DNA from 3 places in the Halomonas sp. 3A7M genome. Region 1 is predicted to be linked to each of the others. Evidence: predicted binding sites of a transcription regulator. Region 1 holds the regulator's gene; each other region holds the start of a gene.

Region 1 (4,157 bases):
AGTGATAGGACGTCATCTACGTTAAGTGCCAGTGTTGTTAGGTTATGCCCTAAGGCAAGTTGGATGCCTGCCTCTTGGAAAGCATCCGCCAGCGCTTGGCCGAGTGGTTCTGGGAGCAGACGTTGCAGCGGGGTACTTTCTGGCGCAATGAGGGTGACTTGGTGGCCGCCAGCATGGAGATCATTGGCGAACTCGCAGCCCACCAGCCCAGCACCGACAACCGCGACACGTTTAGTAGGCGCTGCGCCTAATGCGGCATAAAAGCGGCGATATTCGTCTAAGTCGTTGATGGTGAAGCATCGTTTGGCGACACTTTCAGGCACGCTGAACGGCGTATGGGGCGCCGCACCAGTGGCTAGCACCAGATCGTTATAGTGGAGCTGTTGGCCATTACTGAGTTCTACGCATTGGTTATCCACATGCAGGTGTGCGACCTGGGTGTGGGTAATTAACTCAGCGTTCAGCTCTTCTGCGACGCCGCTGGCGTCACGTTGGGCGAGTTGGTCTGGCGTTAAGCGTTTCGCAAAGCCAGTAGAAAGCAGCGGTTTACTGTAATCATCGCCACTATCGGCACTGATAAGGGTAATGGCACGTGTATCGCCTTGTCGGCGTAGGGCGCGCGCAAGGCCAATCCCCGCCATGCCGGTGCCAATAATAATCAGTGCCGAATGGGAATATCGCGATATCTCGTGTGAGGGCATGCAGTCACCAAAAGTCGGCGGAACAAAAGCCTGTGAGGTCACCATGTTACACTAGCTTTCTGTGTATTGACCGCCTTGGAGACTTTGGTGATCGCCCCTACTGTTCGGCAAGCTTGCCTATTTCCTCATCGACTATTTCCTCACTGGCTCCCTGTTGCTGCGGCTCGTCCTGCAATGAGCGCTTCGTGGTGGCAGTGGGTGGCATCGACGGACTCCTTAACGACGCGGTTAACCGTCGCAGGCGGCACAAACGCATTTCGGGTGCAATTGTTACGTCAAACGATTGGCTTACCTCTGCGGGACGAAGCGCTAGCGCTGGGAATTGAACCGCGCCGCTATGCATGGCTGAGGGAAGTAGCGTTGTGTGTCGGCGATAAGCCCTGGGTAGTAGCACGCTCGGTAGCGCCACTTAGTCAATTACAAGGTAAGGGGTTAGAAGGGCTTGGCGAGCGTTCATTAGGCAGCTGGTTGTTTCAACAACCTGACCTGGTGCGTGGGCCACTCTACGCCACTCGCCATCAGCCACGCTTTGTCGCGGAACACTCTGCGTCGCTTTTAGACAGCGTATGGGGGCGGCGCTCAGTGTTTCAGCACAGTGGGCTATCGCTGTTAGTGCAGGAATACTTTTTATCGACCATGGCAGATGATCTTGCCCTGTCTTCGCGCTAGGCTATCGCCAGCGTTTTCTTTTTGAGAGGTAAGCATGGACCGTTCTCTGTTGAGGCCAACGGGATGGGCTCGGGTGGCTGATTTTTTACATTTAACGCGATTGGATCGCCCGATTGGTACTTGGCTATTGATGTGGCCCACCTTATGGGCATTGTGGATAGCAGCAGAGGGTGTGCCTGGGCGGAATGTTCTGCTGATCTTTATTGCTGGCGTTTATGTGATGCGCGCCGCGGGCTGCGTGGTTAATGATTACGCTGATCGTCATTTCGATGGCCATGTAAAGCGCACTAAACATCGTCCGCTAGCCACTGGTCGTATCAGTGAAACCGAGGCGCAGCTGCTGTTTATCGCGCTGGTAGCCACTGCTTTCATTTTAGTGCTATTGACCAATTGGTTTACGGTGCTGTTGTCGATAGGGGGTGTTGTATTAGCGTTCATTTACCCGTTTATGAAGCGCTACACCCATTTACCTCAGGTAGTGTTGGGGGCTGCGTTCTCTTGGGCGATCCCCATGGCATTCGGTGCGGTATTGGGTCATGTGCCGTTTGAAGCATGGCTATTGTTTAGCGCGAACGTGCTGTGGACCGTTGCCTACGATACCCAATACGCCATGGTCGATCGCGACGATGACCTGAAAATTGGCATCAAATCTACCGCGGTGCTGTTTGGTAGCGCTGATCGTCTGATCATTGGTGTACTGCAAGTGGCGGCACTTGGACTACTTGCCTGGGTAGGATGGCGTGTTGGTTTAGGTGGCTTTTTCTGGCTTGGGCTAGCCGCTATGGCCGCTACGTTTGTCCACCAACAACGCTTAATCGCTGGCCGTGAGCGCGACCGCTGCTTCCAAGCATTTCTTAATAATCATTGGTCTGGCTTGTTAATTTTTGCAGGTATTGCACTAAGTTGGTGGCCAATAACTGGCTAAATATCCTCTATGTCATAAAATTGTCATCGAGTCATGGTGTTATCGTCACTGACATGTCTTTGAACTGTTTTTTAAACTATTTTTTTAATTAGTTTTCATTGAACACCGTGAGGCCCTGGAATGACCGCCAAGACCGTTTTGATTGTCGATGATGAGGCGCCTATTCGCGAGATGATCGCAGTGGCGCTGGAAATGGCTGACTATCGCGTTCTTGAAGCGGATAACGCCCAGGATGCCCACGCGATGATGGTTGACCACCAGCCAGATCTGCTTTTGCTGGATTGGATGATGCCGGGCACCAGTGGTATTGAGCTTGCAAGGCGCTTAAAGCGTGAAGAAGCCACCGCCGAGGTGCCTATCATTATGCTGACCGCTAAAGGCGAAGAAGATAACAAGATTCAAGGGCTTGAGGCTGGGGCGGATGACTATATCACCAAGCCTTTCTCTCCCCGCGAACTGGTGGCGCGCTTAAAAGCAGTATTGCGACGTACTACCCCCCGAGGTGTCGAAGATCCTATTGAAATTAATGGCTTGCTATTAGACCCAGTGAGCCACCGTGTGAGTGCTTACGGTAAGGCGTTAGAAATGGGGCCGACGGAGTACCGTCTGCTGCAGTTTTTCATGACGCACCAAGAGCGCGCCTATACACGTAGCCAACTGCTCGATCAAGTGTGGGGCGGTAACGTATACGTTGAAGAGCGGACGGTAGATGTTCACATCCGACGTCTACGTAAGGCCTTAGGAGAAGCTCACCAGAGTCTCATTCAAACGGTGAGAGGCACTGGGTACCGTTTTTCCGCGCGGGTGTAACGGTGCGCCTGTGGAGCCGAGAACTATGGCGAATTGCGTGGCTGGCCGCTTTGGGCGCTTGTCTGGGGTGGTTGCTGGGTATGCCAGGTCTTGGAGTTGCTGCGGGGCTTGCCGTTTGTCTGGTGTATCAACTGCGCCAATTGCGAGCGCTCTTTAAGTGGTTAACGCTTCATCCTCATGATGAACCCCCTGCTGCGAGCGGCATGTGGGGCGAGCTTTTTGATCGCTTGTATCGCTACCAAAAGAGCCAACGGATTACTCAGAATCGCTTACGTGCCACCCTTGCACGTATTCAGGAATCATCCGAAGCGATGCGTGACAGTGTCGTTATGCTAGATCGACATGGCGACCTGGAGTGGTGGAACAGTGCCGCGACAGAAATGCTGGGCTTGCAAACAGCCCACGACCGTGGCCAGCACATTACCAACCTGCTTCGTGACCCGCGATTTATCAGCTACTTTAATGCACGTAAATACGGTGAGCCGCTGACCTTAACGTCGCCCATCGATGAACGGCATATCCTTCAATATCAAATTACTCTCTATGGTGATGATGAGCGCTTGGTAATGGCGCGAGATATTACCCGCTTGCATCGTTTAGAGCAGATGCGTCGTGACTTTGTCGCCAATGTTTCCCATGAACTACGCACACCGCTAACGGTATTGATGGGTTATTTAGAAACCTACAGCGACTTAAAAGAGCAACTTCCACCACGTTTGGGCCGAGGTATTGCTCAGATGGAAGAGCAGACGAAGCGTATGCAAAACTTAGTCAATGATCTGCTACTGCTCTCTCGGTTAGAAATTGATCAAGGTGGCGAGGATCATCATGCGTTGGCGTTAGGGCCAATGCTCGACGCCATTCGCCGCGATGCGCTAGCGCTCTCTAATCAACAGCACAGTGTTCAAGTCGCGCTTGAGAGCGATGCCCGTCTGATCGGCAGCGAGCAGGAACTGCATAGCGCTATTTCAAACCTAGTGTTTAACGCTGTGCGGTATACGCCAGAGGGTAGTCAGATAACACTTCGCTGGAAAACCATGCCCAATGGCAGT
Region 2 (4,157 bases), on a different contig from region 1:
CTGCTCATTGATGAAACGGTCCAGGTCTGCTGACACCTGTAAACGGTGACGCGTGATACGCTCGCTCATGGGGTTCTCCTGTAAAGGTGCCCGTGGGATATTATCGTGCCACGGCCAGGGTAAATGTATATTTGTGGAAAATACTTCCACAACTGCGCGGGCATGTAAACAGCCGATGCCGTAAAGCAGCAAAATGCTCGACCAAATGATGAGAGCGGTAGTGGTCTCCGCTATCATTCAGCCAATGGATAGGTGGCGTTCACGGAGAGACGTTAATGCATAATTTCCAACACCTGGAAGGCTTGTTTAGACAAGCAGCAGGCGAGTCATCGCTCTCCCAGCTTAGGCCGGGCGACACGCTAACGGACGCTGTGCATGACTATTTTCGCCACTACGGTTTAGAAACGCTACTAAACGATACCAGCGAAGTGCACGCGGGATTTATTGATACTGGACGCTTTGCTCTGTGGTGCCAAGTATGGAGCCCGCCTGTGCCCACGGGCACTGCGTTTGTGATTCATGGTTACTTTGACCATTTAGGCCTTTACCGCCATTTGCTCGGCTGCCTGCTGGCCAAAGGGTGGCGAGTGGTGTTGTGGGATCTTCCTGGTCACGGTCTTTCCAGCGGCCCACGCGCTGATATTGACGATTTTGACGACTATCAGCACTGCCTTGCGCATTTACAGGCAACATTACAATGCCAGGGCATGGCCCCTACGCCGTGGCTAGGTGTTGGGCAGAGTACGGGGGCGGCCATCTTGGCGACTGACGCGCTCACTCGTCGTGAAACGGCAGGCTGGGCCGGTATTGTGCTGCTAGCGCCATTGGTACGCCCCTGGCGCTGGAGCCAGTCTAGTTGGCTGCACCTGATTGCCAGCCCTTTTCTAAAGGAGCTACCACGTAAGTATCGCCCCAACTCCACCGATGAGCAGTTTACGGCGTTCCTACGTGACCAAGACCCGCTGCAACCGGAACGCTTAAGCGTCGCCTGGATAACCGCGATGCGGCGTTGGATGCCGCGTTTGCTAGCGTTGGAACCTAACCCGCTGCCGACGCTTATTTTACAGGGTGAGCAAGATCTTACCGTCGATTGGGAGTGGAATTTGGCGGTGTTGGAGGAGAAGTTTCCCAATGCCGAGGTCCACCGCCACCCAGAAGCACGGCACCACTTAGTTAACGAGGCCGATCCCATTCGTGAAGTGTTGTTTGAAGCTCTGGATGGTTTCGTAGACAACGTTGTTGAGCGTGGGCAATAACGTAAATGTTTAAAGCACTGGGAGGAGCAAGCTGAGGCTAGGGCGCTTGCGCGCGCCCTGCCTCAGGCCTATTTTCGCTACTGAGTTTCGTTACTGAGCGTTCAGAAAGTCCTCCACATCGAGCAGTATCAGCTCATTATCATCAGCGCGTCCTTGCTGGCGGCCAATCGAGAAAGGGTAGTTGTTGTCATTGGCGACCACGATGGTGCTCTCATCGACGCGATCGACATTCTCAATGGTCACGAAGGGAAAGTTAAAGGTGCCGTTGATCGTGCCGCGGGGCGCGATGCCATCTGGATCCTGGATGTTCATCAGGTCTATATAGGCGATTTTCTCAAGCACTCCCTGCTCGTCTGTACGGTCGAGGTCGATGAGGTAGATACGTTTGAACTCAGCGGGGTTGTCTGCCCACGCTTCTCGCGGGTCGCCCTGGCGACTATCACGCTCGATAATCAGGCCACGTGTTCCGCCAATGAGGTTGAAATCGCCAATCGCATGATCCGCTGACTCCAAGGGGTAGTAGCGGGTTGTGTCGCCCCATTCTCCGGTTTCAGTATCGAGCTCGAACATTCTTAACACGGGGGTGCCATCAATCGTTTCCGGGGCGTTGGCGTTGCTGTCCCAGATCGGTTTTTCCAGCAAGGGATAGAGCGTTGTTTGGTCTTCGGAGAGCGCCATGCCTTCATAGCCGCCGGAGCGAAACACTACCACCTCATCAGCGAGAGACGCGCCAGGGTTCGGGGTGAGGGCAAAGGCATTGTCTGGTGAGCGCATCAGCGTTCCACTAGGGTTAGTGGCCAGCACTTGCAGCACTTCACCCTGATTATCGACCTGGATAATCCAGGGGCCGAACTCATCGCCAATCCAGTAGCTATCGCCCACCGGCTGTATCGATTCAATATCGAAATCAGCGCCGGTTAAAAAGCGACCAGGCGTGGCTTCATTCATAATCGGGAAGGGCACTTTGCGGTTTGGGTCCGATAGTTGAACGGTCTCCTCGATGATGACACGCCCGGTGTCCCAGTCAGTCTTTATGATGTTAAACATCAGAATGACGTCAGAGGAGTTGGCTTTGGAGCCAAAGCCGTTATCGGTTAATACCAAGAAACGATCATCGCCTAACGAGCGAATACCTGAAAACCCCTGCAATGGCTGGCTGGGGAAGGGTAGCGCTAAGCCGGTGGCTTGCATGTTGGTATACAACTGCTCAGCACGGCCCTCTGGGCCAGTAAAACGGCCTGAAACGTTGTAGTGCTCAGCGGCGCCGGAAGGCGCCGCCACAAAGCTGCTGCCGGGTAGCTGGGCATGGCCGGACAATGTGGCGCTAAAATCCTGCTGGGCGTGCGCCGCACTGGTAAATACAAAGGCGAATAGGGCGGTCGCTAGTAACGGCTTAGTCATCACGGTTTCACTATTTAGGAAGAAAAAGTAGAGCAGTTTCAGCTTTTGCTAATTTTCACCCGTAATAGTGAAAGTTGAATGACAGCGTGCAGACGTTTTAATGGCGGCAAGCTTGCATATCGAGCCTAGCCGCTCATCAGCAAAAAACGCCTTGCTCAAAAGACACAAATGTTAAATGGTGAGGCTTTCAAACACGTTCTTATAAAGAGGAAATGGTAATGGCATCATCAGTAGCAAAAGTTCTCGTATTAGCGGGCAGTGCCCGTGAAGGTTCGCTTAACAAACAGCTCGCGAAGCTTGCCGCCAAGCGCATTGAGGCCTTGGGTGGAAAGGCTACCTTTATCGATTTAAAAGACTACCCTTGCCCGCTGTTCGATGAAGATATTGAAGCCCAGGGCATGCCTGATAATGTACTGAAGCTACGCGAAATACTGGCCGATCACCAAGCAGTGATGATCGCTTCGCCAGAGTACAACGGCTTTATCACACCGCTGCTGAAAAACACACTGGACTGGCTGTCACGACCCTACCAGGATACGCCGGGGCTCAAGTTATTTGCCGGTAAGTGGGCTGCGCTGGTAGCGGCATCCCCTGGTGGGCTGGGCGGTATTCGAGCATTGCCCCTTGGACAGCAATTGTTGGCCAATCTGAGTTTGACCGTACTGCCGCAGCCACTATCATTGCCGAAGGCAGGCAGTGCGTTTAACGAGTCAGGCGCGCTCAAGGATGAAGCGACGGGTGGAAAGCTCGACGCCCTATGCCAACGGCTTGTCGATGTAATGGCCAATCACCATCGCTAGGCACCTTTCAACAGCCTATCCAACTGCCGGTAGCCGATCGCCTCGATAAAGTGCGGCTGGGTAGGCTTGGGTTCGCCTTGCAGATCGGCCAGGGTAAGCGCGACCCGCAGGACGCGGTGGTAAGCACGGGCAGAGAGCTTGAGTTTTTCCAGCACGCCTGCCAACCAGGCGCGCTCTTCATCGTTCAGCGCGCAGGCGGCTTCTAAGGCTTTGCCGCTTAGCTGGCTGTTGAGTGCGCCTCGCGCCATTTGGCGCTCTCGGGCGGCCATCACTCGCTCGCGCACGGCGCTGGAAGGTTCGCCTTGAGTTTGGGCGGTAAGCTGCTCGGGCGGCAGGGCGGGCACTTCCACTTGCAGGTCAATGCGGTCTAGCAGCGGGCCAGAAAGCCGTGCCTGATAGCGCTGAATCTGACTGGAACTGCACTGGCAGCGCTGACGCGGATCGCCCAAGTGTCCACAGGGGCAGGGGTTCATGGCGGCAACGAGTTGGAAGGGTGCTAACATATGATGAATCATAGCTAAAAGTATTTCATCATGCCTCAAGCAATCTCCTATGTTCGTTTCAGCTCAGCCCAGCAAGGTGCTGGGTCCACTACTGAACGGCAACAAGCCATGGTAAGCGATTGGCTATCAAGGAACCCAGATGTTCAGTTATCGGCATTGTCACAGCAGGATCTGGGGCGTAGCGGTTTCTCAGGTGA
Region 3 (4,157 bases), on a different contig from region 1:
ATCATCACGCTGGTCAAACCACAGACCATCGGGGCTGGCAAACTGGTTCATTTCAGTCAGGCCAGAATGATTGCCTTCATCATTAGTGGCGGCACCAAACACAAACACTTCCCAGCGAAAGGCATTCGGCAAGCGGCTTTCACGCCAGCGGATAATGTGACCTGCTTCGTTATTAGCGCGTGGATTAACGGCGTTGGCCGGGGCTGTCTCATAGCCTACCCCTAGCTGAGCAATGTCATCGCCTTGATTGGTGAAAGTAGCCGCTGCAGCTTCTTCGCTACGCTTCGAATTATTGGTCAGCGTTAGATACACCTCGCCAGAGGAAGGATCCACGGTTGCCCACTCTGGGCGGTCCATTGGTGTCGCTCCCATTAGATCCGCTGCATCACAGGTGTTAATAATCACTCCAGCTAAATCATCCTCTGCCAAGCCCAAAGCCGTTGCCAACGAACGGCCATCGCGTGTTTGCGCGTTAGGTGTTAGCGGCAACCACTCACCGCTGCCATCAGCGTTGAAGCGAGCCACATAGAGGGTGCCGTTATCCAGATATTTACTACCAATGGCGAGGCGGTCATACGCTTCACCCGGACGATTGGCATCGGCGGGATCCCAGGCAGCGTCAGAAACATACTTATAGACGTACTCGTTGCGGGAATCGTGGCCAGAGTAGTACACCACGGGTTGCCCTGCTTCCAGCTTACCTAGCCAGCACCCTTCATGACGGAAACGACCAAGTGCCGTGCGTTTTACCGCGTAAGCATCACTATAGGGATCGACTTCAACTTGGTAGCCAAAGGTGCGCGCTTCGTTGCGGTAATCATCTTCAGCACGCTCGCCCCGTGGCGTGATATTGAAACGCGCAAACTCATCGTTTTCTTCAGAGGCATCACCCGCCGAGGTATCCCAACCATAGCGGCTTTTATCGGTAGGAATACCAATCCGCGCGTCGTCCTGGAAGAGTTGGCCGTGATTAATGAACACATTGGGCCAGTTCTCTTCGCAAGCGATATAAGTACCCCAGGGCGTTAACCCATTACCACAGTTGTTATTGGTGCCACGGGTTTGCGTACCCGCTGGGGAGAAACGCGTTTTCACATAGTCACTGCCTGCCACTGGGCCTGCAATTTCCATCACCGTCGCGCTGGTAAGACGGCGGTTATAGCGGGAGCCGGGCACATGCGACCAGTGTCCGTTAGCGTCTTTCTCAACTTCCACAATAGTGACACCGTGAGCGTTGATTTCAGTACGCGACTCTTCGGCGGGGCGCTTGCCTTCTGACGTATTGGTCGGGCCACCTTGAGGTGCCCACAGCGCTGCTTGATCGATATATTCGTTGTTGAGCACCAGCACAAAGCGCCGTGAGGCGTTGTCAGCATCCAGGGCAAAACTAGCCATTCCATCGTGGTTCATACCCACGCTAGCGGCTTGACGCTCGGCGGTCATTGACTGGTCGGACTGCCAGCTGTCACCAGCGCTCAACGGCGTGCCCCACGGCACCAGCACTTGGGCAACATAGCCTTCAGGCACTACGACAGCATCCGTTAGCGATCCTTGAACCGCCTCAAACGCCAGCGTCAACGGCGTTTTTTGCGCCCCGTTTGAAGCCAGTGCTTGGGCGGCACCGCCAAAGCCAAGCATTGAAGCAGCGGCCAAACCTAAGCCGCCCCGCATTACCGCTCGTCGCGAAACATGCTGCGCTAACACATCCGCAAACGGCTGGTTGCTGCTCTGATTTAACAGGCGATGGTCTTCAATTTCCTTGCTCATAACTACGATCCTCTCGTCACGGTTAACACGCGCTAGTTTTATGTTAAGAGGACACTAATCAATTTAAATGACAGGGTAATGACGAGAACTCTACTGTTAGGTGAACGTTCATTCGCAAGCTATTCCCCACCTTTAAAAACTGTTGGTTAAGCATCTGCACGGTGGTTAGGTAAGGTTGGGAGTGATGGTTGTGAGAGGTAGTCAAATCTGCTAAATTAATGCTAATAGTTATCATTACCACAGGAAACAACCTCTCATGCAGCCCAGAAAAAAAGACGTTCCGCCAGAAGGCTCGCCTAGCGCATCTCGCGAAGTGACAAGTCAGGCGCTGCTTGATCAAGACGGTCAGTTGGTTATTCACCATGAACAGCGACGCTATGTGCTGCGACGCACGAAAAGCGGCAAGCTGATCTTAACGGCGTAAGCCTTTTAAAATAATCACTTACCTACTACTAACCCTTTTAACCAGCCAGGTAGCCCATCGCACCCAGCCAGCAACATTATCCATCACTTTCTGCTGGAACTGTCTGGCCCATGAAACCAACTCACACGTTAGGCTTTTGCCTTACCTTACTCCCTCTTCTGCCTGCCAACGCCAATGACTCGGGCTTAGACCCCCTCACAGTCACAGGTACCCGAGCACCGACGGATCTGTCCCGCGCACCGCTGATTATCGACATCATCGACCGCCAAGACGCAACGCTTGCCACCGCGAGCCGCGTTGAAGACGTGCTGAGCCGCCAGCCTGGCCTGCATGTGGCTGGCCAAGGACGCCGTAACGGCCAAACGCTGAGTATGCGTGGCTTCGGCAGAAATGGTGTACTGGTGCGCCTGGACGGTGTTCGCCAGGATATTTCCACTGGCCATGTGGGCAACTTCTTCCTCGACCCAGCGCTGATCCAAGAAGTGCAGATTGCCCGTGGCTCGCTTTCCAGTCTGTACGGTAGCAATGCCATGGGCGGCGTTGTTAGCTTTACCAGTGTCGAGGCCAGCGACCTATTAGCCCCAGGTGAAGATAGCGGTGCACGTCTTTCTCTAGGCGGGGCAACAGCGAACGACGAGCTACGCGGCAGCCTGACGGCGTTTGGTCGCCGCGCCACGGCTAACGGGCAAGTGGATGGGCTATTTTCTGTGGGCCGTAGCGAGTCCGGCGATATTCGTCGCGCGGGCGGTGATGATGCAGTAGAAGATGCCAGCCTCAATAGCCTGCTTTTAAAAGGCGGCTGGGAACCAAGCGACGACCAACGGGTGTTTATTAGCTGGCAGCACTATGATGAGCGCGCCACCCAACCCGCTAATCCGCAACAGCTATCAACCAACGCTAGCAACCCATTACGCGACCGTGATGTTGAGAGTAATAACGTACAACTTGGCCACCGCTGGCAACCGAGTGGGGCCACTGAAATCACCTCTCAGCTTACCTTTAGCCAACAGGATATCGACGAACCACAGGCTAACCGTACCCTTGAGCGGATCGGCCTGCAGAGCGATGGCTATCACAGCATCGACCATGGCTGGCTTTCACAAACGCTGGTGTTTGGCGCAGAGCTGGAACAGGCTCGCCAACGGCCTGACGGTGAAGCGAATGGTTTCCCTCACGCTGATATCGATACCCAGTCAGCCTATCTTGATACCACGCTTACTGCGGGCCGCTATTTAGCAGAGGGCGGCGCGGGGCAGTTTGACGTCGGCATTGGCGCGCGCTATGACCGCTATGACGCCAGCGGTCAAAACGATGCCGACAGCGTGCACGACCAAGTGTCGCCGCGCTTCCGCCTTGCCTGGCGACCCGACGACACCTTGATGCTGTTCTCCGGCTACGCCGAAGCCTTCCGCGCACCCAGTCTTTCCGAGCTTTACGCTAATGAGCGCCACTTTGCCGGTTTCTGCGCCGGGCCCACCTTCTGCACGCCGGATAACTACTGGATTCCCAACCCTAACCTGTCGCCTGAAACCAGCCGCACCTGGGAAAGCGGTGTGGTATGGCACCAAGGCGACTGGCAGGCGCGCGCCAGCTACTTCGACACTCGTGCAGACGACTTCATTGACACTCAGGTCGATATCATGGCGGGCACGACTCAGGCCGTAAACGTGCAGCGTGCTCAGCTATGGGGCTATGACGCCCGACTTACTTGGCAACCTAGCGCATTCCCGCTGCTGACCAGCTTTGTAGGTCTTTCAGAGGTATCCGGCAAAGATCGCGACAGCGGTGAGGCCCTGGGTAGCCAAACACCTCTGGAAATGACGCTGGGCAGTGACGTTGCGCTTTATAACGGCACTGTACGGGTCGGCTGGCAAAGTCGCTTTGCTCAGGCGTTCGACAAACAGGGCGACGATGAACGCCTGCCAGGCTATGGGCTGCACGATATCCACCTTGCTTGGCAAATCAC

What was found. Region 1 encodes PhoB, which activates phosphate uptake and scavenging genes when phosphate is short. Its sites were predicted from a motif close to TGTCATANNNNTGTCANA; they were not measured.
Region 2: a site for PhoB is predicted at 2,724-2,741, ahead of INT19_RS01035 (esterase-like activity of phytase family protein). Genes of this name have one in related genera too.
Region 3: a site for PhoB is predicted at 1,834-1,851, ahead of INT19_RS02200 (PhoX family protein). Genes of this name have one in related genera too.

The regions. Positions count from the first base shown of each region.
Region 1 is NZ_JABUZD010000034.1:24,991-29,147, reverse strand. It holds gene INT19_RS02495 (NAD(P)/FAD-dependent oxidoreductase) at 1-701, opposite strand, end outside; gene INT19_RS02490 (chorismate--pyruvate lyase family protein) at 789-1,370, shown strand; gene ubiA (4-hydroxybenzoate octaprenyltransferase) at 1,405-2,295, shown strand; gene phoB (phosphate regulon transcriptional regulator PhoB) at 2,416-3,105, shown strand; gene phoR (phosphate regulon sensor histidine kinase PhoR) at 3,108-4,157, shown strand, end outside.
Region 2 is NZ_JABUZD010000017.1:44,258-48,414, forward strand. It holds gene INT19_RS01025 (malate synthase G) at 1-69, opposite strand, end outside; gene INT19_RS01030 (alpha/beta hydrolase) at 276-1,256, shown strand; gene INT19_RS01035 (esterase-like activity of phytase family protein) at 1,347-2,657, opposite strand; gene INT19_RS01040 (NADPH-dependent FMN reductase) at 2,876-3,457, shown strand; partial or broken gene INT19_RS01045 (magnesium chelatase subunit ChlI family protein) at 3,454-3,954, opposite strand; gene INT19_RS01050 (recombinase family protein) at 3,991-4,157, shown strand, end outside.
Region 3 is NZ_JABUZD010000030.1:51,543-55,699, reverse strand. It holds gene INT19_RS02200 (PhoX family protein) at 1-1,767, opposite strand, end outside; gene hemP (hemin uptake protein HemP) at 2,024-2,191, shown strand; gene INT19_RS02190 (TonB-dependent receptor domain-containing protein) at 2,302-4,157, shown strand, end outside.